Regions from separate parts of the Vibrio tubiashii ATCC 19109 genome, predicted to be linked through region 3. Evidence: predicted binding sites of a transcription regulator. Region 3 holds the regulator's gene; each other region holds the start of a gene.
What was found. The regulator PurR, encoded in region 3, represses purine synthesis genes. The targets are predictions, from matches to a motif close to TNANGNAAACGTTTNCNTNA.
Positions count from the first base shown of each region.

Region 1: a site for PurR is predicted at 2,657-2,676, ahead of IX91_RS05785 (inosine/guanosine kinase). Genes of this name have one in related genera too.
Region 2: a site for PurR is predicted at 2,884-2,903, ahead of metK (methionine adenosyltransferase). Genes of this name have one in related genera too.
Region 4: a site for PurR is predicted at 2,533-2,552, ahead of purT (formate-dependent phosphoribosylglycinamide formyltransferase). Genes of this name have one in related genera too.

Region 1 is NZ_CP009354.1:1,271,195-1,277,068, reverse strand. It holds lysine riboswitch at 1-157, opposite strand, end outside; gene IX91_RS05790 (H-NS family histone-like protein) at 748-1,158, shown strand; gene IX91_RS05785 (inosine/guanosine kinase) at 1,263-2,567, opposite strand; gene IX91_RS05780 (hypothetical protein) at 2,801-3,070, opposite strand; gene mnmA (tRNA 2-thiouridine(34) synthase MnmA) at 3,265-4,389, shown strand; gene hflD (high frequency lysogenization protein HflD) at 4,408-5,025, shown strand; gene purB (adenylosuccinate lyase) at 5,191-5,874, shown strand, end outside.
Region 2 is NZ_CP009354.1:354,014-359,887, reverse strand. It holds gene epd (erythrose-4-phosphate dehydrogenase) at 1-219, opposite strand, end outside; gene IX91_RS01805 (hypothetical protein) at 418-654, shown strand; gene tkt (transketolase) at 735-2,729, opposite strand; gene metK (methionine adenosyltransferase) at 3,052-4,206, shown strand; gene IX91_RS01790 (DUF2189 domain-containing protein) at 4,478-5,275, shown strand; gene IX91_RS01785 (SprT family zinc-dependent metalloprotease) at 5,346-5,843, shown strand.
Region 3 is NZ_CP009354.1:1,135,619-1,141,492, reverse strand. It holds gene elyC (envelope biogenesis factor ElyC) at 1-724, shown strand, start outside; gene torR (two-component system response regulator TorR) at 805-1,518, opposite strand; gene torD (molecular chaperone TorD) at 1,756-2,403, shown strand; gene purR (HTH-type transcriptional repressor PurR) at 2,615-3,622, shown strand; cyclic di-GMP riboswitch class I at 3,767-3,853, shown strand; gene IX91_RS05180 (TfoX/Sxy family DNA transformation protein) at 3,987-4,577, shown strand; gene IX91_RS05175 (TVP38/TMEM64 family protein) at 4,728-5,420, shown strand; gene IX91_RS05170 (putative signal transducing protein) at 5,420-5,725, shown strand; gene IX91_RS05165 (alpha/beta fold hydrolase) at 5,722-5,874, opposite strand, start outside.
Region 4 is NZ_CP009354.1:1,472,330-1,478,203, forward strand. It holds gene IX91_RS06690 (nucleotidyltransferase family protein) at 1-240, opposite strand, end outside; gene IX91_RS06695 (thiopurine S-methyltransferase) at 580-1,230, shown strand; gene purT (formate-dependent phosphoribosylglycinamide formyltransferase) at 1,295-2,470, opposite strand; gene IX91_RS06705 (HD-GYP domain-containing protein) at 2,750-3,955, shown strand; gene cdd (cytidine deaminase) at 4,003-4,890, opposite strand; gene IX91_RS06715 (CidB/LrgB family autolysis modulator) at 5,134-5,811, opposite strand; gene IX91_RS06720 (CidA/LrgA family protein) at 5,811-5,874, opposite strand, start outside.

The DNA of each region.
Region 1 (5,874 bases), 140 kb from region 3:
ACAAATTATAGACTATGGCAGTGTTACCCCTTTCGAGTGTAACCCCAGCAAACCTCCTTGATGAGAGAATTCACTTCGGCGAAATAACCTTTTATGTTTGCTCATTGGCATCACCCCAGCAAACACTACTTATTTATTCCGCGCCTCTACCGCGATTGTTGAAACTTTAAACTACCGAAAAATCATTTTAACAATAATTTAACCAACAAAACGCATTAGGTTGCGCCCATTGTACTCATATCACCACCTCTTTCAACATAATATTCCATTTTCTACTGTTAAAAATATCGTTAGCCAACTTCGACTAAGCTTTCAAGATTGATGAATAGTCATCCAATTGGATAACTTATTGGCCCATCCATTGAACTCAAATGGTCTGATTTCTTAGAAATCCACTCTACTAATGACGTTTTTTTAACCATCCTTACATGACAGATACATTTTTTTGATACGCCAGACTTGTTTTTTTGTACTGATACATACTAAAGGCATATAGCTCAGGGATACGGTTATATTTTCGATAACATTTAATATGAAACCGGACTCCCAGATAGGCCTCTGTTAATATAAGAGATAAGCGCGATAGAAAATCTATTTATTGCAAGCAACTAAATTAATAATAAAACGGCTCTCAAACAACATTCTGATAGTTTATTTTACGTAAATTTATGTCAGTGAGATTGTAATATTAAATTTAGAGGTTTATGATTCATACATCGACAACTTATATTGTGAAGAGATGAATAAATGTCGGAACTAACAAAAACACTATTAAACATTCGTAGTCTACGTGCTTTTTCTCGAGAGCTAACACTTGAGCAATTAGAAGAAGCGTTAGATAAACTAACTACTGTTGTAGCTGAGCGTAAAGAAGCAGAAGAAGCTGAACGTGAAGCAGCTGCAGAGCAAGAAGCTAAATTAGCCGCCATTGCTGAACAGATTACTAAAGACGGCATCGACGTCGAAGCGCTTATTTCTGCATTGGCAGGTGAGTCTAAAGGAAGTAAGCCAAAAGCGAAGCGTGCTCCTCGCCCAGCAAAATATAAATATGTAGATGCTTCAGGTGAAGAGAAAACTTGGACAGGTCAAGGTCGTACACCTTCAGTAATCCAAGAGCAACTAGATGCCGGCAAGTCACTAGACGACTTCCTAATCTAATCACTTTTAATGATTTACAAAAAGCGCCTATATGGCGCTTTTTTATTATTGCCGCAAATAAAAAAGCCTCAATTTAATGAAGCTTTTATCGTTCAATAACGGAATTAACGTTCCCAGTACGCTTCTTCCAAGCTATCTTCTCGCTCAGGAAGTCCACGAGATAAACGCGGTGAATGCTGCACTAACACTTCGTAACTGGCGCGATTAGAGTATTTACATACTTGCGAGAACGATGAATAAGTTAAGTATGAATGTGCGTGCTTGCTTGAGTTAGGCACATTTTCTTTATGGTATTTGTTCGCTGCCATATCATGTAATAAAGCAGAAAGAGCGGCATCACCAGCACCATTGGTATTCTTAATTTTCTCTGGGCCACCCATATAAGGTGAAATATGCGAGTAAACTTTAATTGGATTATCGCAAAGCCCTTTTGAAGCAGGTCGGCTAAATTCGTAGCGGTTAAATTCTGCAATACTGCCTGGCAATAATGGTAAAGACGTTTCACGTTTTGCAGACTCTTCAGTATAACCCGCCATAAATAGGCCTACTGGCCCAGCGGTACATAATACTAAATCAACCCACTCTAGCGTTTTATCAGAAGCTGCAAGAGGATCGGATTCTCCGGTTAGTGCTTCCGCTTCATCTTCATTCATTGCTACTACTGAAACATGCTCGTTTAAAAAGTCTTGCCAGAACTTTGGATCATCTTGAATAACGAATTTAGTGCCTAGAGTCAGTACGACAGGTACGTCATGTTTTTTTGCGTACTCGATCGCTCTCATCGTCGCTTCAGGCATTGGGTCGCCTTTCTTGCAACGCACCAAGTAAGCGGTTAACACCAAAGCAGAAGCGTTTTTAAATATTTTCTCAGGAATGCTATCTGGATGGAGCTGGTTCATTTGCCCTTCACTAATAGCAAAAGTGCGCTCACCGTCTTCAGTAATTAATGCGAAACAGCGACCAATTGCCCCGTCGACACCTTGAAGGTGGTTTAGATCCATACGGCTTGATGTATTGCATAAGTAGCGGTAACCATAACTGCCAATTTTAATATCTTGGCTCATTACGCCTAAAAGCGTAGAGCGGTCATCAGCCAGTACTGAATAGTTGTGGAGCGTATTACCAATCGTACCACCAGCGTATTCATTGGTGATCAAATCACGTTCTTTGAGTTCGTTATATAGCGCTTCTGCAGTCTCATCATCAATAACGAGCGAGTGTCCCTTACTCAGTTGGTATTTTTCGATAAGCTCACTGCTTACTTTGGCCTCAATATCAACAAGAGTTTGATCAATGCCGATAATATGCGTGCGCGACATTTTTTTACTTTCTTGTGATTGACTCACTAATGGATCACGAGCGTGAACAGGAAAGTAATGCTTCGATTTACGTTGACCAGGAAATTTCATAACAATGCTTCTGCAGTAAAGAATCTGAATAAGGGATGAAAGGATGCCGGATTCTACCTTGCAGGTTTTAGGACGGCAACAAAAGGTATTATAGCAAACGTTTGCATCGGCAATTAAAATCTGAGCAGCTATGAATGTAATAAATAAGTGGGATGGTCGATTGATGAAGCACCCACTTTTGGTGAGTGCTCTTAGCGCTATAGGCTGGCTGTTTTATCGAAAGGAGTCGTGGCTTATTCACCTTCCATAAAGCTAAGGTCCGGTAAGCGATCTAGGTTCTCAGCATAGCGCTTCAAGTTGAACTCACCTTCGTTTTTCATTACATCAAAGATTTCAATCGCTACTGCGCACGCCATCATAGCGATAGCGTCTTCACGAGGCGTGCCCGTCATCATCAAACGCATTAAGGTCTCTTTTACCTTAACTGGATTTCCATCTTCTAGTTGGTTTTCGATAACTTCAATCAACTGGGCTTCTTCGATGATTTGGTTTTCTTCGCTCATTAGATTCACTCTGGCTCTCTTGAATTTTCGCCACTATGCCACATATACAGGTTAATAGTTAAGTTTCCGCGATTTTCACTAAGCAAACGTCTAATAAACGCCCGAAATCGAAGTGTGAGTTCGATCTCGGATCTGTCCCCTCGCTATGCTTTCTGATAAAATCTGCGTCCAGTTAAATTAAGTGGTGTTTAGTAATGTCTGACAACAGTCAAAAGAAAGTCATCGTTGGCATGTCCGGTGGCGTTGATTCATCTGTATCTGCGTATCTTCTTAAGCAGCAAGGCTATCAAGTTGAAGGCCTGTTTATGAAGAACTGGGAAGAAGATGACAACGAAGAATACTGTACAGCAGCTGAAGATCTTGCCGATGCGCAAGCGGTCTGTGACAAGCTAGGCATTCACCTGCACACGATTAACTTTGCTGCGGAATATTGGGATAACGTATTCGAGTATTTCCTTGCTGAATACAAAGCAGGTCGTACACCTAACCCAGATATTCTGTGCAACAAAGAGATCAAGTTTAAAGCATTCTTAGAGTTTGCGGATGAAGTGCTCGACGCAGACTATATCGCTATGGGTCACTATGTACGCCGTACATTCCCAACTCCAGAAGAAGTTGAAAATGGCGACAAGCCACGCATGCTTCGTGGTCTAGACAACAACAAAGACCAAAGCTACTTCCTGTACACGCTAAGCAGCGATCAGGTTGCACGCAGCCTATTCCCTGTTGGTGATTTAGAGAAACCAGAAGTTCGCCGCATAGCTGAAGAACAAGATCTGATCACAGCGAAGAAAAAAGACTCTACTGGTATCTGTTTCATTGGCGAACGTAAGTTCACAGATTTCCTAGGCCGCTATCTACCAGCGCAACCAGGCGACATTGAAACACCAGAAGGTAAAGTGATTGGTAAGCACAACGGATTGATGTACCACACCTTAGGTCAACGTAAAGGCCTGCATATCGGCGGCCAAAAAGGCGGTGGCGGTAATGAAGACCCGTGGTTCGTTGGTGACAAAGATCTTAAGCGCAATGTCTTAATTGCTGTTCAAGGTAAAGATCACCCAATGCTCAAATCTCAAGGTTTGATTGCATCTCAACTACACTGGGTTGCTCGTGAAGCGATTAAAGAACCGTTACAATGCACTGTAAAAACTCGCTACCGTCAAACAGATATCCCATGTACTATCATCCCTATCGATGATGAAAACATTAAAGTGATCTTTGACGAGCCTCAAATCGCTGTAACACCGGGGCAATCTGCTGTTTTCTATAAAGATGATGTTTGCTTAGGTGGCGGAATCATCGAAGAACGCATTTAATTTTAGGAGTAGAACTACGTGGCTAACACACTATATGACCGTACCATCGCCTTTGCAGGAATTTGCCAAGCTGTCGCCTTGGTCCAACAAGTCGCAAAAAACGGTCACTGTGACTCTGACGCGTTTGAAACATCCCTAAAAGCGATCTTAAACACCAGCCCAAATAATACCGTTGGTGTTTTCGGTCGTGAATCCGACCTCAAGCTTGGTCTAGAGTGTTTGGTTAAGGGGATCGACAGTACTCCTAATGGTAGCGAAATCACACGTTACATCATTAGCCTCATGGCGCTTGAGCGTAAGCTTCAGACTCGAAACGATGCCATGTCTCAGTTAGGCGATCGCATTCAAATGTTGGAACGCCAACTCGAGCATTTTGATCTACTTGATGAGCAGATGATTAGCAACCTTGCCAGCGTCTATCTCGATGTAATCAGCCCAGTTGGTCCACGTATTCAAGTCACTGGTACACCATCAGTGCTGCAACAGACATCGAACCAACACAAAGTTCGCGCTCTTCTTCTATCAGGTATTCGCAGTGCCGTTTTATGGCGTCAGGTTGGCGGCAAACGTCGTCACCTAATCTTTGGACGCAAGAAAATGGTTGAGCAGGCACAAATACTATTAGCTCGAATCTAACGTTAATTAGTAGCTCGCGCATGACGCGAGCTTCTTCTTTTATACCAAAGCACTTTCTATCCAAAATAAGAGCAAAGCAAACGTTTGCGCAATGTTCGTGACAAACGCTTTGGTAATTGGTATAAAGCACACAAAATTTAGAAACTCAATTTTCAGGAGAACATCATGGAACTGTCAGCATTGACTGCTGTTTCACCAGTAGACGGTCGTTACGGAAGCAAAACAATCGCACTTCGCAGCATCTTTAGTGAATTTGGACTACTAAAGTACCGCTCTATCGTTGAAATTCGTTGGTTACAAAAGCTTGCAGCTACAGATGCAATCACAGAAGTACCAGCATTCAGCGCTGAAGCAAACAAGTTCCTAGATGAGTTAGCAGCAAACTTCTCTGAAGAAGACGCAGCACGCATCAAAGAAATCGAGCGTACAACTAACCACGACGTTAAAGCGGTTGAGTACTTCCTAAAAGAAAAAGTGGCAGGAGTTCCTGAGCTTCACGCTGTAAACGAGTTCATTCACTTTGCTTGTACTTCAGAAGACATTAACAACACCTCTCACGCGCTAATGCTAAAAGAAGCTCGTGACGAAGTGATTCTTCCTGAAATCAAAAACATCATTGACGCTATCAAAGCACTTGCTGTTGAGTACCGTGACATCCCTCTTCTATCTCGTACACACGGCCAGCCTGCTTCTCCTTCTACTATGGGTAAAGAGATGGCGAACGTGGCGTACCGTATGGAGCGTCAATACAAGCAGATCGCTAACGTTGAAATCCTAGGTAAGATTAACGGTGCTGTAGGTAACTACAACGCTCACCTTTCTGCTTACCCAGAAGTAGATTGGCACCAG
Region 2 (5,874 bases), 780 kb from region 3:
AGTATCATGGTGGATATAGATGTGCTCTTGATCGTTGGTCACTTTTCTACCAAAACGACCATGACTAGTATCATATTGAAGTAGATGGGCCATCGCATCCGGTTGCGCCAGTTCATTCACCGCCACTACCTTTATTTGTTGGTTTTTGCCACTTTCATATACCGCTCGCAAAACATTACGGCCAATACGTCCAAACCCGTTGATCGCAACTTTCAGCATAACTCCATCGCCCTACATCATTTTCGTGTCACAAATACTACCCGATAGTAGGCCAAAGCGCATTAAGTTAGTGATGTGTGCCGAACAATTGAAACTGTATAACTTGAATAATAAGCCAGCAATATAGATAGTCGCTGTGTGAGGTTGTTTTCCTTATGGCTGTTTCTTATCTAGTTTCATCAACCAAAGGAAATGACTATGTCTGGGTACCCAGCCACTCACTTTTGTAAACAGTGCGAACAAGAAGCACCCCATAGTGAAGTGCTTGTAAGAAAGACCAGCAGCTACGACACGGACACTTCTTTGTTAGGTAGAGTCAAACTGATGGCTCATGCCTTTATTAATGGCGGTCACTACTATGACATGGACAGATATGTCACGTGTAAAGTCTGCGGCCACAAAGAGAAGGATAACTGGGGTAACGAGTTTGAGTAGTCGCTACTTGACCTCAGATTGAACGCATAAAAAAACCGAGCCACTAGGCTCGGTTTTCTACTTCATGACTTCAGCAAATCTTATGCTAGTAGCTCTTTTGCTGTGTTTACTACGTTTTCTGTAGTGAAACCGAACATCTTGAATAGCTCACCTGCTGGTGCAGATTCACCAAATGTTGTCATACCGATGATACGACCGTCGAAGCCAACGTACTTGTACCAGAAGTCAGCGATGCCAGCTTCTACAGCGATACGAGCTGTAACGTCAGATGGAAGTACAGATTCACGGTACTCAGCGTCTTGCTTGTCGAATGCGTCAGTAGCAGGCATAGATACTACACGTACCTTCTTACCTTCAGCCGTTAGTTGCGCTGCTGCTTCTACTGCTAGCTCAACCTCAGAACCTGTAGCGATAAGGATTAGCTCTGGCTTGCCTTCACAATCTTTTAGGATGTAACCACCGCGAGCGATGTTTGCAACCTGCTCTTCGTTACGCTCTTGCTGTGCAAGGTTTTGACGAGAGAAGATCAGAGATGTTGGACCGTCTTTACGCTCGATAGCCAGTTTCCAAGCGACTGCAGATTCCACTTGGTCACATGGACGCCATGTGCTCATGTTTGGCGTTAGACGCAGAGAAGCCATTTGCTCAACCGGTTGGTGAGTTGGGCCATCTTCACCAAGACCGATAGAGTCGTGCGTGTAAACTTGGATGTTCTGAACTTTCATCAGAGCCGCCATACGCATCGCGTTACGTGCGTACTCCATGAACATTAGGAACGTTGCGCCGTATGGTACGAAACCACCATGTAGTGCAATACCGTTCATGATCGCTGTCATACCGAATTCACGTACACCGTAGTGGATGTAGTTACCTGACGCATCTTCAGCAGACACAGATTTAGAACCAGACCACATAGTTAGGTTAGAAGGGGCAAGGTCAGCAGAGCCGCCTAGGAATTCAGGTAGCATAGCACCGAACGCTTCTAGTGCGTTTTGCGACGCTTTACGTGATGCGATGTTGGCAGGGTTAGCCTGAAGATCAGCAATGATTGCATTGGCTTTCTCTTCCCACTCGGCAGGTAGTTCACCGTTTAGGCGACGTTTAAGCTCAGCCGCTTCAGCTGGGTAAGCTGCTGCGTATGCATCAAACTTAGTGTTCCACGCTGCTTCCTTAGCTGCGCCTGCTTCTTTCGCATCCCACTCTGCGTATACGTCAGCAGGGATTTCGAATGGACCGTGTTCCCAGCCAAGTTCTTTGCGAGTTGCTGCAATTTCTTCAGCGCCTAGCGGAGCACCGTGACAGTCGTGTGAACCAGACTTGTTAGGTGAACCAAAACCGATGATCGTCTTAGTACAGATTAGAGTTGGGCGTGGGTCAGCTTTCGCTGCAACAATAGCTGCATTGATCGCTTCTGGATCGTGACCGTCTACTGCAGGGATTACGTGCCAGCCGTATGCTTCAAAACGCTTAGGTGTGTCGTCAGAGAACCAACCTTCTACTTCACCGTCGATAGAGATGCCGTTGTCATCCCAGAACGCGATCAGTTTGCCCAGACCTAGTGTACCTGCTAGAGAACATGCTTCGTGCGAGATACCTTCCATCAGACAGCCGTCACCCATGAATGCATAGGTGAAGTGATCAACGATATCGTGGTCTTCTTTGTTGAACTGTGCTGCAAGTGTCTTCTCAGCTAGCGCCATACCAACAGCGTTAGTGATACCTTGACCTAGAGGACCCGTTGTAGTTTCAACGCCTGGTGCATAACCATACTCTGGGTGACCTGGAGTCTTAGAGTGTAGCTGACGGAAGTTTTTCAAATCGTCAATTGATAACTCATAGCCAGAAAGGTGTAGCAAAGAGTAAATCAGCATAGAGCCGTGGCCGTTTGATAAAACGAAACGGTCGCGGTCAGCCCACTCAGGGTTAGACGGGTTGTGATTTAGGTGAGAACGCCAAAGAACTTCAGCGATATCAGCCATACCCATAGGTGCACCTGGGTGACCAGAGTTAGCTTGTTGAACTCCATCCATGCTTAGAGCACGAATTGCGTTAGCGAGATGTTGACGAGAAGACATGTCAGCTCCTGAATGCATTAAGCGAATCAAATATAAAATGAGCGATAATTCTCTCAAAGCACCACCAGCACTGCAATCGTTTTCCAAGACAAAAGCTCACAAATTTCCTCGCTTTCGCAACATATCGATAAAAGTTACTAATATTTCGACCGATTAACGCAAACGTTTGGTTTTAGTAAATAACAAAAAAGAGCTTGTAATCCGAGCATTCAAAACTAAAATAGACGTCTAGATGTAGATACACCTACAGATATCAGTATTATTTATTAGTGCTCCCCCTTTGATAACGGAGCGCTCTCTAAAAATTTAAAGTGGAGCTCACATGGCTAAGCACCTGTTTACTTCTGAGTCTGTTTCAGAAGGTCATCCAGATAAAATTGCAGACCAAATTTCTGATGCAGTCCTTGATGCGATTCTAGAGCAAGACCCAAAGGCACGTGTTGCTTGTGAAACTTACGTAAAGACCGGCATGGTGATGGTTGGTGGTGAAATCACGACTTCAGCATGGGTAGATATCGAAGAGCTAACTCGCCAGACAGTGCGTGAAATTGGTTATGTTCACTCTGACATGGGTTTCGATGCTGACTCTTGTGCGGTTCTAAACACTATCGGTAAGCAATCACCTGACATCAACCAAGGCGTTGATAAAGCAGACCCTAAAGAGCAAGGCGCTGGTGACCAAGGGATCATGTTCGGTTATGCGACCAACGAAACTGACATTCTAATGCCAGCTCCAATTACTTACTCTCACCTTCTTGTTCAAAAGCAAGCTGAAGTACGTAAAAACGGTACACTGCCATGGTTACGCCCTGACGCTAAGTCTCAGGTAACTTTCCAGTACGACCAAGGTAAGATCGTTGGTATTGATGCAGTTGTTCTTTCTACTCAGCACTGTGATTCAATCTCGACGCCTGACCTACGTGAAGCAGTAATGGAAGAGATCATCAAACCTGTACTGCCTTCTGAGTGGATCAATAAAGAGACTAACTTCTTCATCAACCCAACCGGCCGTTTTGTAATCGGTGGTCCTATGGGTGACTGTGGTCTAACTGGTCGTAAGATCATCGTTGATACCTACGGTGGTGCGGCTCGTCACGGTGGTGGTGCTTTCTCTGGTAAAGATCCATCAAAAGTTGACCGTTCTGCAGCATACGCAGCACGCTACGTTGCGAAAAACATCGTTGCTGCTGGTCTAGCAGATCGTTGTGAAATCCAACTTTCTTACGCGATCGGTGTTGCTGATCCAACGTCTATCATGGTTGAGACGTTTGGTACTGAGAAAGTATCTCACGACATCATCATCGAAGCAGTTCGTCAAAACTTCGACCTTCGCCCATACGGTCTGCAAGAGATGCTGAACCTACTTCAGCCTATCTACAAGAAGACTGCGGCATACGGCCACTTCGGTCGCGAAGAGTTCCCATGGGAAGCGACAGATAAAGCAGCTCTACTGCGCGAGTTCGCTGGTCTGAAGTAATCTTTGATTACACTATAAAAATATTAAGAACGTCTGGATTACCAGACGTTCTTTTTTTATGCGCAAAAAAACATCAAGAAATTTGTATTTTTTTGCCATGCGGTCAATAGTTAAAAATATGTTAACGAACAAATCGCACAGCGATCTTGCTTCGTAAACTGTTTAACTGATGCGCCGCTTACATTATTAGAGGTCGCCAAGCCGGGCATCGAGTTTCGTTCACTGTCGCTCAAGAGCGCAGTGTAGGTAGAGAATCGATCAAGGAGGATATATGCCTCGTACGGTGAATCCACACGACTTCGATGACAAGAACAAAGAAGTCAAAGACTCAGAATACGCCCGCACGATTCCGTGTAATCAGGTCAGTATTTCTGCCCCATTCCATTGGCTTGCCCTCGGTCTGCATGACTTTGTCCGTATGCCACTTATCAGCGCCTTTTACGGTTTGTGCTTTATGGCCGCCGCAATAGGTATTGTTTTACTTGTCCAATGGCAGGGCACGCACTTAGTCGTGATGCCAAGTCTCGTTGTCTATATGCTTATTGGTCCTTTCTTAGCGCTTGGTCTTTATGATGCGAGCTGGGAAAGAGAAAAAGGCCATAGTGCAAGCCTACTTCACTCAATGAAAGCGATTGGTCGTAACTCATCTTCTCAATGGGCATTCGCCGTCTTACTGGCGGTATGTATGATCTTCTGGATGAGAATAGCAGCACTTCTACACGCTCTATATCCATCCGTCCAGGGCGCACCGCTAACGGAGTTTCTGCCTTTCTTAGTCATAGGCTCGCTGGTCGGTTTCGTTCTAGCATGTGTCGTATTCAGTATCTCAGCGTTTTCCATTCCATTAATGATGGAACGTCGTGTTGATATGATGACTGCGGTTTTCTCAAGCTTCAATGCAGTGAAATCGAATATTCCAGCCATGATTGTGTGGGCTGCCCTCATTTGTGGCGGTATTCTCGTCGGCTTTGCGACCTACGGAATCGGAATGCTGTTTACCATGCCAATTCTTGGTTATGGTACTTGGCATGCTTATCACGAAACGATCAAGAAAAAGCATCACCCATAAGTCGCGCTCTACACTGAACCAGTATATGATTCGCCTCTAACTATAGAGGCGTTTTTATTTGGAGTGTGCGTTGGACTTGGAACTTGAATACCGAGCAAAAAAGGTCATGGCTGACTGCATCCAGACCGCATCACATACCTTTAAGCGCTCTTTTCCTCTCCCGCAGTTAAACTTCAATCTACGCGGCAAAGCGGCGGGTAAAGCCTACTTGCAACTGAATGAGATTCGCCTCAACCCAGTCTTGTTCACAGAGAATCAGCAGGCATTTTTAGCGGAAGTTATTCCTCATGAAGTCGCTCATCTGATTACCTACCAAGTCTATGGCCGCGTTCGACCACATGGTAAAGAATGGCAAGGAGTCATGGAATCAGTATTTAACGTGCCAGCCCGCACCACCCACAGCTTCGAAACAACGTCAGTGCAAGGGAAAACCTTTGAGTACTACTGTGGCTGTAGCACTTATCCGTTATCCATTCGCCGCCATAATAAAGTATTACGTTATCAAGCAAGCTACCGTTGCCAGCAGTGTCAGCAACCACTTAGTTTTACAGGTAAGCAACTGTCATAATTAAGTAGAGCATCATCAATTTATAGCTAGA
Region 3 (5,874 bases):
GTTGATCATGTTTACCCGTAAACAGAAGACAGGCTGCTTTGTTGTTCTATTCTCTTTCATCGGTATCTTCCTCATCGCTTTTCAACCCGTTTCTTCTCGTTTGTTGATGCCGCTTGAACGCCAATACTCGGCCTTTTTTCCGGTCGACCAATCGATCGATTACGTTATGGTGCTCGGCAGTGGTCATGTCGTAGACGATAAGATCCCGCCCACTTCTGAATTAAGCCGAACCGGTTTGATGCGCCTTGCCGAAGGTATTCGCATCATGCGAATTTACCCTGGGTCTAAATTGATTTTGTCTGGCTATGCGGGCGGCTCTGAAGTGAGCAATGCCCGTATGATGGCGAAAGTGGCTCTCGCCCTTGGCGTCTCGAAATCTGACATTATTCTGTTAGAAACCGCCAAAGATACTTGGGAAGAAGCTCGACAAGCGGCAGCATTCGTTAATACCAAAAAGCTGGTTGTTGTAACGTCAGCCAGTCATATGGAGCGTGCTCTGAATGAATTCTACTCGGCAGGATTAAAGCCGTACCCTGCACCTACCAATTACCTTGCGCATGATAAAGTTACACAAGCATGGGCTAAATACACACCTAAAGCGGTGTATTTGGAGCAAACCGAGCGTTATTGGCACGAAACCTTAGGTCAAATTTGGCAAACGCTTAGGAATTGGGCGTCAGATTATGAAGAGCAAGCGCTGCAAGCTTCTGAAAGCAAAGTTTGATACCAAGTAAACTATGAATCCTAGATAGAAAAATACCGAGTCAAGCCTCGGTATTTTTATGTCTGTTGACGCGGTAACATTTAGTCACCTGCAAACATATAGCCTTCGCCATGAACGGTGACAAAAATTTGTGGATTCTTTGGATCGAATTCCATTTTTGCTCGCATGCGACGAATCAAGACATCAATTGTGCGATCGTTTGGTGCATCAACACGGTGGCTGATCATATTTAAGATACGTTCACGGCTGAGAACCTGATTCGGATAAGAGGATAAAGCCACTAGCAGTTCATATTCTGCTTTAGTCAGCTTAACCGGCTCACCGTTACGACTCAGTGCACGGCGCTGAACGTCAAACGTCCACTCACCAAAGCGAACAACATTATCATCTTGCTTCGCTGCGCTGTCAGAGCCTGACGAGTTACGTGCAGCGGAAATTCGCCACAGTAAATTCTTAACTCGAACCAATAGCTCGCGTAATTCAAAAGGTTTAGTGACATAGTCATCGGCGCCCATTTCAAGGCCAACGATTTTGTCGATGCTGTCCGTGCGTCCTGTTACCAGGATAATTCCAATGTCTGATTGACTGCGAAGTTCGCGAGTTAGCATTAATCCATCTTCACCGGGTAGATTAATATCCAACATCACCAAATCAATCGCGTTGCTTTGTAGCATGTCTCGCATCTGCTCGCCGCTTTCTGCTTCGCTGACTTGGTAACCTTCATTCTGAAAGTAGCCAACGAGCTTGCTGCGAGTCACTACGTCGTCTTCTACTACTAGTACGTGATAACTCATCTGCACCACTTAATTTGCATTGGGAATAGTTCTATCATTTATTCTATTCATAAATAGTAACATTTCTAGTATTTATCACTTTAAAAACGAGAAAGATGATTTTTTATTGATTCAAGACAAAACCGCCGCCTTTGTTAATAAATGCTCATAATTCGTCTTTTATTGTCACGTAAGCCATTACCGCTATTCATTTTTATTAGTTACACTAATAGGTAGTTATTTTGGGAGTGATACCTAATGCAAGAAATCAAAGCATTCAACGAGAAACGTGCGGAAATCTATTGGTGGCTTTCAAGCCTTTACGCCAAAGAATTAACGGAAGAGAACCTTGAACAGTACCATTCAGCTCAAATCCGCTCTTTCCTTACTGGCCTTGGCGAGAATGCCGATCTAAAGCCGTCGATTGATCGTGTCATTGATGCACTCAATCGCCTTATCGATCGCGAAGATGCACAACTAGAGCTTGCCGCTGATTTTTGTGATCTATTTTTGAAGTCTGATCGCGACTCTGCACTACCTTACGCTTCAATGTACATTGGAGAGACTGGCCTGCTTAACGACAAACCAGCGAAAGAGATGGAAGCGTTAATGCTAGAGCATGGTGTTGCTGTCGATGAAGGCTTAAATGAACCTGCTGACCATATTGCCATTGAGCTGGATTTTCTCGGCAACCTCATCATTCGCTCTAATGAGCTTGAGCAAGAGCGTCATATTGAAGAAGCACTGATCGAGCAAGAGGGCTTCATTCGTCAGCACCTTCTAAGTTGGACCCCTAAGTTTTCAGCTAAGTGTCAAACACTCGATGAGTTCGGTTTTTACTCGGCGATCGCTTCTCTCACAGTGGCATTCTTAGAGTTAGATTGCACATACTTAATCGGTGAATAGAGTCTGACAATGTGAACTGACACAGGTCAGTTCGAAGAAATGTGTTTGCCCTAAGTCGGATTGCGGTCTAAAATCGTGACCGCAAACGATAAAAATGAACTATTCAAATACAAACCGCTAAATAAGAGCGGTTTTTGTGTTTCTGATACTTTCTGCCAACTTATTCTAAACTGAATATATTCTCGTGGCAGTCATCGACAGGACAAAATTTATGGCCACTATTAAAGACGTTGCTCGCCTTGCTGGTGTTTCAACAACCACTGTGTCTCACGTGATTAACAAAACACGCTTTGTTGCCGAAGCGACACAAGAAAAAGTGATGGAAGCGGTAACCGAGCTTAATTATGCACCGAGTGCAGTTGCTCGTAGTCTTAAGTGCAACACTACTCGTACAATCGGTATGTTAGTGACACAATCGACGAACCTATTTTTCTCAGAAGTTATCGACGGCGTAGAAAGCTACTGTTACCGCCAAGGTTACACCTTGATTCTGTGTAATACAGGCGGCATCTATGAAAAACAACGCGACTACATTCGCATGTTGGCTGAAAAGCGTGTAGATGGCATCCTAGTGATGTGTTCAGATCTGACTGAAGAGCTGAGCGAAATGCTTGATCGCCACAAAGATATTCCAAAAGTAGTTATGGATTGGGGCCCAGAGAGTTCTCAAGCAGATAAGATCATCGATAACTCAGAAGAAGGCGGCTACTTAGCAACCAAATACCTAATTGAACGTGGTCACACTGACATTGCTTGTTTAAGTGGTCACTTCGAAAAAGCAGCATGTGTTGAGCGTATTAGTGGCTTTAAGCGTGCCATGGCCGAAGCGGAACTACCGGTAAATGAAGATTGGATTCTTGAAGGTAACTTCGAATGTGATACAGCGGTATTGGCGGCAGATAAAATTGTTGCAATGGATAAAAAGCCAACAGCCGTGTTCTGTTTTAATGACACCATGGCACTTGGTTTAATGAGCCGCCTGCAACAAAAAGGCATTCAAATCCCACAAGATATTTCCGTAATTGGTTACGATAATATTGAACTGGCCGAGTACTTCTCTCCGCCGTTAACAACGGTTCACCAACCAAAACGTCGTGTTGGTAAGAATGCCTTTGAAATTCTTCTTGAGCGAATTAAAGACAAAGAGCACGAAAAACGCGTGTTTGAGATGCACCCAGAGATTGTTGAGCGTAATACCGTTCGTAATCTAAATAAATAACCTTAACTCAGACGCTTAGCTAGTAGCCGTACTATTGGCTAAGCGTATATCTCCCCTCTATTTATTGAACCAATGTCACATTTATCCTATACAAACGTGATGTTCTGCGCAGAATTTATTTATTCTTAAAGTGTTCGATTAATGCCACGAACAGGGCAAACCATTCCGAAAGGATGGGACGCAAAGCCTCCGGCCTTAAACAATTTATTGTCTGGTAGCGGGGTTGCCGATGGCGAATATGCAAACTGTCATACCGCTTTTACTTGCACTCGTATGACACCTTACTGACAATGTCTCTGCATAATTTTGCTAATCTCTCGGACCTGCATTGGTGGCGTATACTTATACACCGAGAAAACACAGCATGGATAAACCAATACTAAAAGACTCAATGCGTTTATTTGAGCAGTTAGGACATATCAAGTCTCGCTCAATGTTTGGTGGCTTTGGCATTTTTGCTGATGACACTATGTTCGCACTTGTCGTCAACGATAAGCTTCACGTACGCGCGGACGCGGCTCTCGCTAAACAATTTAAGTCTCAAGGGCTAGAACCTTACGTATACAAAAAACGCGGCTTTCCCGTCGTGACAAAGTATTTTGCGCTTTGTGATGACTGGGCAGCAGACGCAGGTAAAACGTTAAAGATTGCTAGCGTCGCGTTAAAAGCCGCAAACCAAGAGAAACAATGCCAATCGCAGGCGAAACCGAATCGCTTGAAGGATCTTCCTAATTTAAGGCTAGCGACAGAACGCATGCTTAAGAAAGCAGGCATAGACACTGTCGAAAACTTAGAAGAGGTGGGCGCCGTACACGCTTTTAAGGCTATCCAGTCTACACACTCTGCCGATGTTAACATCGAACTTCTCTGGGCTTTAGAAGGTGCTATTAAAGGCACGCACTGGTCGGTTATCCCACAAAGCCGACGTCAGGAACTGTTAACGCAAGTTAGCTAATCTAAAACAATATATCTAGAAGAAGTCAGCCTTAGTGCTGACTTTTTTATTGTTTTTTATCTGCCACCTTGAAATTTGTCGCTTGCTTTCCCTGTCTTGTCTAGTAACACTAATATTTGATATCCATGAAATTAAATGGAGCTGCTCAACATGAATAAAAAGATCATCCTAGGAATTGTTTTCGTCGCATTGATTGTTTTACTTGGCGTCAATTTTGGCCAGTATCTCACGCTAGACAATGCCAAAGCCCAGCAAGCTGAGCTTGCGGCATTTATTGCTGACAACTTTACTATCGCCGCGGCGAGCTATTTTATCGCCTATGTTGCCATCACCGCTTTTTCGATTCCTGGCGCTGCGGTCGTGACTCTTTTGGGTGCTGCCCTTTTCGGTTTCTGGACAAGCTTACTGCTGGTTTCTTTCGCTAGCACCATAGGTGCAACACTCGCATTTTTGAGCAGCCGATACTTATTGCGTGATTGGGTACAAAGCAAATTTGGTGAAAAGCTCAATGCCATCAACCAAGGCGTTGAAAAAGATGGCGCATTTTATCTGTTCTCACTGAGATTAATTCCAGTGTTCCCATTCTTCCTCATCAACTTGTTAATGGGTTTAACACCTATCGCGACGGCTCGATTCTATTTGGTGAGTCAACTCGGTATGTTGCCAGGAACTGCGGTTTACCTGAATGCTGGTACTCAACTGGCTCAAATAGACAGCTTGTCGGGTATCGTATCTCCAACCGTTTTAGCCTCTTTTGCACTTCTCGGCTTATTCCCTGTCATTGCAAAATGGATTATGGCTAAAATTAAGAGCTCCCCTTCAACATCAAATGGAAATGCTTAATGAGGATCTATTCCGCATCGACGCCTACCGAAGCTCACATTGTTTGTGAGCTTCTTAAGTCTCAACAGATTGACTGTGAAGTTCGCGGTGAAGGCGTGTTTGGGCTCCAAGGTGAAATACCTTTTGGCGAGAGTAGCGAACCTTATGTCTGGTTACTTGACCCAGAACAAGCCAAGCATGCCAATACGGTTATCGAACAATTTAACAATGCAGATGTTGGCAGTAATTGGCTTTGTAACCAATGCGGGGAAATGAACGAGCCTCAATTTGGCGCATGTTGGCAATGCGGACAAGCAGCACCTTAACCGATTTTAGGCGCTTCAATTTGCTGCTGAATAAATGAAATTGAATGGTGATTGAACTCTTCTGGTCGCTCGACGTTACATACATGGCCGCAATCGGCAATCTCAAGTAACTTACTTTTACGATGTGCTGCGACCATCTCTTTCACAGG
Region 4 (5,874 bases), 340 kb from region 3:
AGCTTGATGGGCTTTGCTATAAAGAACGTCGAAATCAGTGTATGGCTGAAGTGGAGTGGTCGACATTGACTTAATGCCGTAAAGGCCGCTTAGGTTATGTTTGAATGCTTTGGAACACACTTCGTTCTGGTTAGTAGAACGGTTTTCCTCGTTACCCGGCGCGGTTGGAATAGCAGCAAATGCAGGGGCACGGCTGAGCATTAGAAGCATCAGGGCCGTAGTTCGCAAAAATAGGCTCATTCACTCTCCTTAGATGTGTAGGGCTTAGCTAAAAAGGTGTCGAAAAAAGTTTCAATCACTAGCGCTACTCATCTCTACATAGTTAATGGGGGCACTTTGTGCGATTCCAATCGCTTTCCCATCGACCGTTGATAAAACTTTGAACAGTCTCGCATTTCCTTTGCGTTTAATTAGAGTGCAACCCTTTTCAAAGGTTCATCTTCAATGTGTAACTAAGTATATCTGATGAAAATGAACCTAATCTGAATAAAGTTTTCAGAATAGGATTGGTGAAGGGATACCACTTAGCTTCACTTTCCGATAGGCTATGCGCTACGAAGTCAGTCACAGAGAAACAAAATGAGAGACCCAGAATTTTGGCACGGTAAATGGGCGGCAAACCAGATCGGTTTTCACCTAGAGGACGTGAATCCGCTACTGATTAAATATTGGCAGGAAACGAACCCAAGCCAAGAGGACAACGTTTTTGTCCCTTTGTGTGGAAAGTCAGAAGACTTGGTATGGCTGGCAACGAAACACTCTGATGTTCAGGGGGTAGAGCTGAGCAATATTGCCGTGCGTGCTTTCTTTGCTGAACATTTTTACACGCCAATGGTGATGCCGATTAATGGTCAGCATGAGCTGTTTCAGTTTGATGAGCTATCTATCTATGTCGGTGACTACTTTACTGCGCCAATCAAGCCGGTTGATATCGTTTATGATCGAGCCTCGCTCATTGCTTTACCAAAAGAAATGCGAGTGCAATACGTAGAAAAGATTAAGTCGCTCCTTAAACCCGATGGGCGCATTTTGCTGGTTACTCTCGATTATGATCAAGAGTTAATGCCGGGACCTCCATTTGCTGTCCCTGAATCAGAGGTGAGAGCGCTGTACGATGGCTACAAGATCACTAAGCTAGAGAGCAATGAAGAAGCTGAGAAGCATCCTAAGATTGCTAAACATGAATCTGCACGATTCGCTGAAGAAGTTTACTTGATTGAAGTGGTTTAAATTTAAGATAAACAAAGGCTTGGTCATTTCAAATGACCAAGCCTTTTAGTTTCGATAAAACGATTTAGTAAATGATTTTTACTTTATCTGCGCTTTGTTTAGCGTCTTTAATTGCTTGTTCGATGGATTCACGACGAGCAATGGCGACTCCTAAACGGCGGCGTCCATCAATATCGGGTTTGCCGAATAATCGTAGCTGAGTTTGTGGCGCAGCTAACGCATCGCCTAGGCCTTCGAAGCGAATATCGCTAGATGTTCCTTGCCCTAAGATAACGGCTGAGGCTGCAGGGCCATACTGAGTAATCCCAGCGATTGGCATACCTGCAAATGCGCGAACGTGCAGAGCGAACTCAGAACTATCTTGTGACATCAGAGTAACTAGGCCAGTATCGTGCGGACGAGGTGAGACTTCGTTAAAGATAACCGTGTCGCCTTTGACAAACAGCTCAACTCCAAAGATGCCGTAACCGCCAAGTGCGTTAACAACTTTACCCGCAGCGTCTTGGGCAGCGGCTAGCGCGATGTCTGTCATGGTTTGTGGCTGCCAAGATTCACGGTAGTCGCCATCCTCCTGACGGTGGCCGATTGGCGCGCAAAAATGAACGCCATCAACAGCGCGAACAGTGAGCAAGGTGATCTCGTAATCGAAATCAATAAACCCTTCTACAATAACGCGACCTGCTCCAGTACGTCCGCCTTCTTGTGCATAGTTCCAAGCTTTATCAATATCTTCAGCGCTTTTAATTACACTTTGGCCTTTACCTGAAGAACTCATGACCGGTTTACATACACAAGGCACACCAACCGCTTCTACTGAGGCAACAAACTCTTCATAGCTGTCTGCAAAGCGATAAGGGGAAGTGGTTAAGCTTAGCTCTTCTGCGGCTAAGCGACGGATCCCTTCACGGTTCATTGTTAGCTTTGTTGCTTTCGCGGTTGGCACGACGTTCAAGCCTTGGGCTTCTAATTCTACTAACGTATCGGTCGCGATGGCTTCAATTTCAGGGACGACATAATCAGGCTGTTCTTTTTCGATGATTGCCTGTAGCGCGTCTCCATCAAGCATATCTAATGTATAGCTGCGATGGGCAACCTGCATCGCTGGTGCATTTTCGTAACGATCGCATGCGATCACTTCAAGACCAAGGCGTTGGCATTCGATGGCGACTTCTTTACCGAGTTCACCTGAGCCAAGAAGCAGAACGCGAGTTGCATGATTTGCTGTTGCAGTACCGAACATAATTAACCCTAAAATGTAAGAGGAATAGAAGGTTTTGCGAGCATGATACTCATTGGAAAAAGAAAAGCAAACGTTTGCTTTGTGGTGTTTGGTGAATTTTAGTGGTGGAGTACTGCGAGACAAGAGCGATGAAAATTACGATTTCGATAATTCTCTACTTTATTACCGCTTTTTGGGTGTTTATTGAGCAATTGCAATCACTTATTACGTAAATACTCAGCATTAGAGTTATAATCACTAACAATAATCAACTCTAATAAGAATACGGCTACTAACTTAATGCAGTTCGACCCAGAAAAATCCATAAAAATACCAATCGGTACGCTGACCGTTGGCATGTTTGTGACTGCAATTGAAGACAGTAAACGCGTCAATCTCGCCAATGCGGGGCGTGTACCGTCCGAACAAGCAGTCAAACAGCTTGTTAAAAATGGAGTTAAATTTGCTTGGGTAGACAAGGAGTTGTCAGTAAAAGGGAGTGTTTTTAAACCCGTTAAGGTTGTGGAAGAAACTGAATCGCCACAAGAAGCATCAACGCCAGTGAAGCGGAAAAAGGTGAGCCGCTTTTCACAGCAAAAGAAAGCGCAGAAAATCATCAAAGAAGCGAAGGGGCTGGCTAACAGGATTCTGACGCAAACTTTTGAAGGTAAGCCAATCCATGTCTCTGAATTGGATGATCTCGCAGACGACATGATCGAGTCCGTGTTGCTTGACTCAGATGCATTGCATTGTGTGTCTGCGCTGCGTAATAAAGATGAATACTTACTTGAACACTCAGTCAACGTTGCGACTCTGCTCGTGACCTTTGGTAAACATCTTGGCCTGCCGAAAGAGACGCTAAAACAAATGGCGATTGGGGGCATTATTCACGATGTTGGCAAAATTAAGGTTGATGATAAAGTTCTGCACAAACCTGCTCGGTTAACACCCGAAGAGTTCGAGCATATGAAGCTTCATCAGGTTTACGCGAAAGAGATCATCACTACGGTTACAGGTTTGAGTGATGTTAGCCGCGATGTTTGTTTGATGCATCATGAAAAACTCGATGGGAACGGCTATCCAGCGGGGCTAAAAGGGGATGAAATCCCTCTACACGGTCGTATGAGCTGTATTGTTGATATCTATGATGCGTTGACTGCCGATCGCTGTTACAAGCAAGGCATGAGCCCAGCAGAAGCGTTTAAAATACTCTTGAGCTTAACACCGAATCATTTAGACAAAGAGTTGGTGTACAAATTCATCAACTGTATTGGCGTTTTCCCTGTCGGGGCTTTGGTCGAGTTGAGTGATGGACGTGTAGGTATTATTTGGACTTCGAACTCCCACGAGCCGCTAAAGCCAGAAATCAAATGTTTCTATTCGCGTAAGTATCATCGTTTTGTCGATGTAAGTTTTGTCGATATGAAAACAACCAAACTAACGATTAAAAAGGCTATAGCCCCTAGTCAGTTAGAAGTCGACCCCAAACTGTTTTTCGATGTTTAACCCCGAATTGATACAAGAAAAGGCGCTAATTTAGCGCCTTTCTCAGTTTAAAGTTCCAAGTAAGTGATTGGAATATCAGGGTTTAGTGCTTCTAGCGTCGCTTGCGTGTTTGCTAGATGGCTGATAGTACCGTCTTCTACTTCTACCAAGGCCGCAGAATCAATACTTTCGAGCTCCTTACGGTCTAACAGTAACTGGATCAACGCAACCTGAAGTGGCGGTAGGCTTGGGTTAAATGCAGCGTTTTCTGCATATGCGCCTTGATATACTTTGCCATCTTTGGTCTTAATCGCGACACCACTTAAGTTATGTGTGTAAGGGGCATGGCTTCGATTTAAGGCAGCGACAGCCAGTTGTAGTAGCTCATCTTGCTCTTGTGTCTGTTTTCCATGGTCAACAGAGGTCATCAATGCTGATTCGATGCCAAGATCTGAAGGGCCAAACGACTCTGGTAAGTAGTAATGAAGTGGCTGACCTTCACGTTTAGGCAGTTGGATCTTAAGCTCGTTAGCGGTTGAAAGTTCATTCATAAACTGACGGCAGTGACCACAAGGGCTGTAGTTGATCGTGATGTCAGCAACGCCTTGTTCACCCTTCATCCATGCATGGCTGATTGCTGATTGCTCTGCGTGAACGGTTTGCCCTAGTTGAACGCCGTCAAACTCGACATTCGCGCCGAAGTACAGTTTGCCAGATAGGCCGCGAACAATTGCACCCACATAAAACTTTGAAAGCGGAGCATAGGAATAAGCGGCTGCAAATGGAAGTAGCAATACTCGTAGTTCCGCGTCTTCAAGACCTGAAATAGCGAGGAGTTGCTCAAATTGCTCTGAAGAAATCGTCGCGTCAAAATCGTCAGCAAGAAGAATAGGAGATAAGAAATCTGCTACGTTTTGTGGCACTTCAGATAGCGCCTGTTCAATGCGGCTTCTCATAGTGAGTCCTTTAATAAACATCGTTGATATCTTTGAGTTTAGAGCCAGATACTGGTGTGTAAACTCCGATATTGGTATTACATTTTATGTAAAGATGAGAATTATTCGGCGATCAAGATCACAAAATATATTGTAACGATATTGTCTGTTGCATTATTTGAGTGATGTCACACATGATAACGATTACAGGCGAGAAATTAGTGATATGCGTCGAGCCGCTAGTTGCAGCTCGACATCAATTACTTACGCTGACAACCAGACTGCCAAGGTAAAGAAAGAAGGTGCTAGGATTGAGGTGATAACACCGCACACAACAAGTGCTAGAGAGCTAAAGGCCGCATCTTGACCATCTTTCTCAGCGCAGGTTGCTGTTCCCAGCGCGTGGGAAACCGTCCCCATCGTGAGCCCTTTGGCAATAGGGTGAGTGATGTTCAGTAAGTTATAAATCGGATAAGCCATAATCGCACCGAACAGGCCAACGATTAAAACTAGTATCGCGGCGATGGCGGGCTCACCACCAAGGTGACTAGAAACCTCCATCGCAATCGGTGTGGTCACTGATTTACCCAATAGGCTCGCTATAAGGGAAATATCTGCCTTTAAGTAAACGGCAATCATACTAGCGGTAAACATAGACATGATACTACCCACACCACACGCCAACATGATGATGCGCCAATTGGCTCGGATCTGTGGCAATTGCTCGTATAGAGGATAAGCTAGCGCGACTACAGCTGGTTGTAATAGGTAGTTGATCCACTGATTGTCGGCGTAATAAGTTTCAAACGGTATTTTCAGGTAAGTCAGCAGCGGTATGAGTACTGCTAGGCTCACCAATAAAGGGTTCATAAACGGGCTTTTTACTTTTTGGCATAGCCAACGAGCGGCAAAGAAAACAAGAATAGTGACAAGTAACCACATTACTTTTGTCCTCCTTTAAGCATGCGATCGAGCATTAAACCCAGAACGACCAATACGATCAGA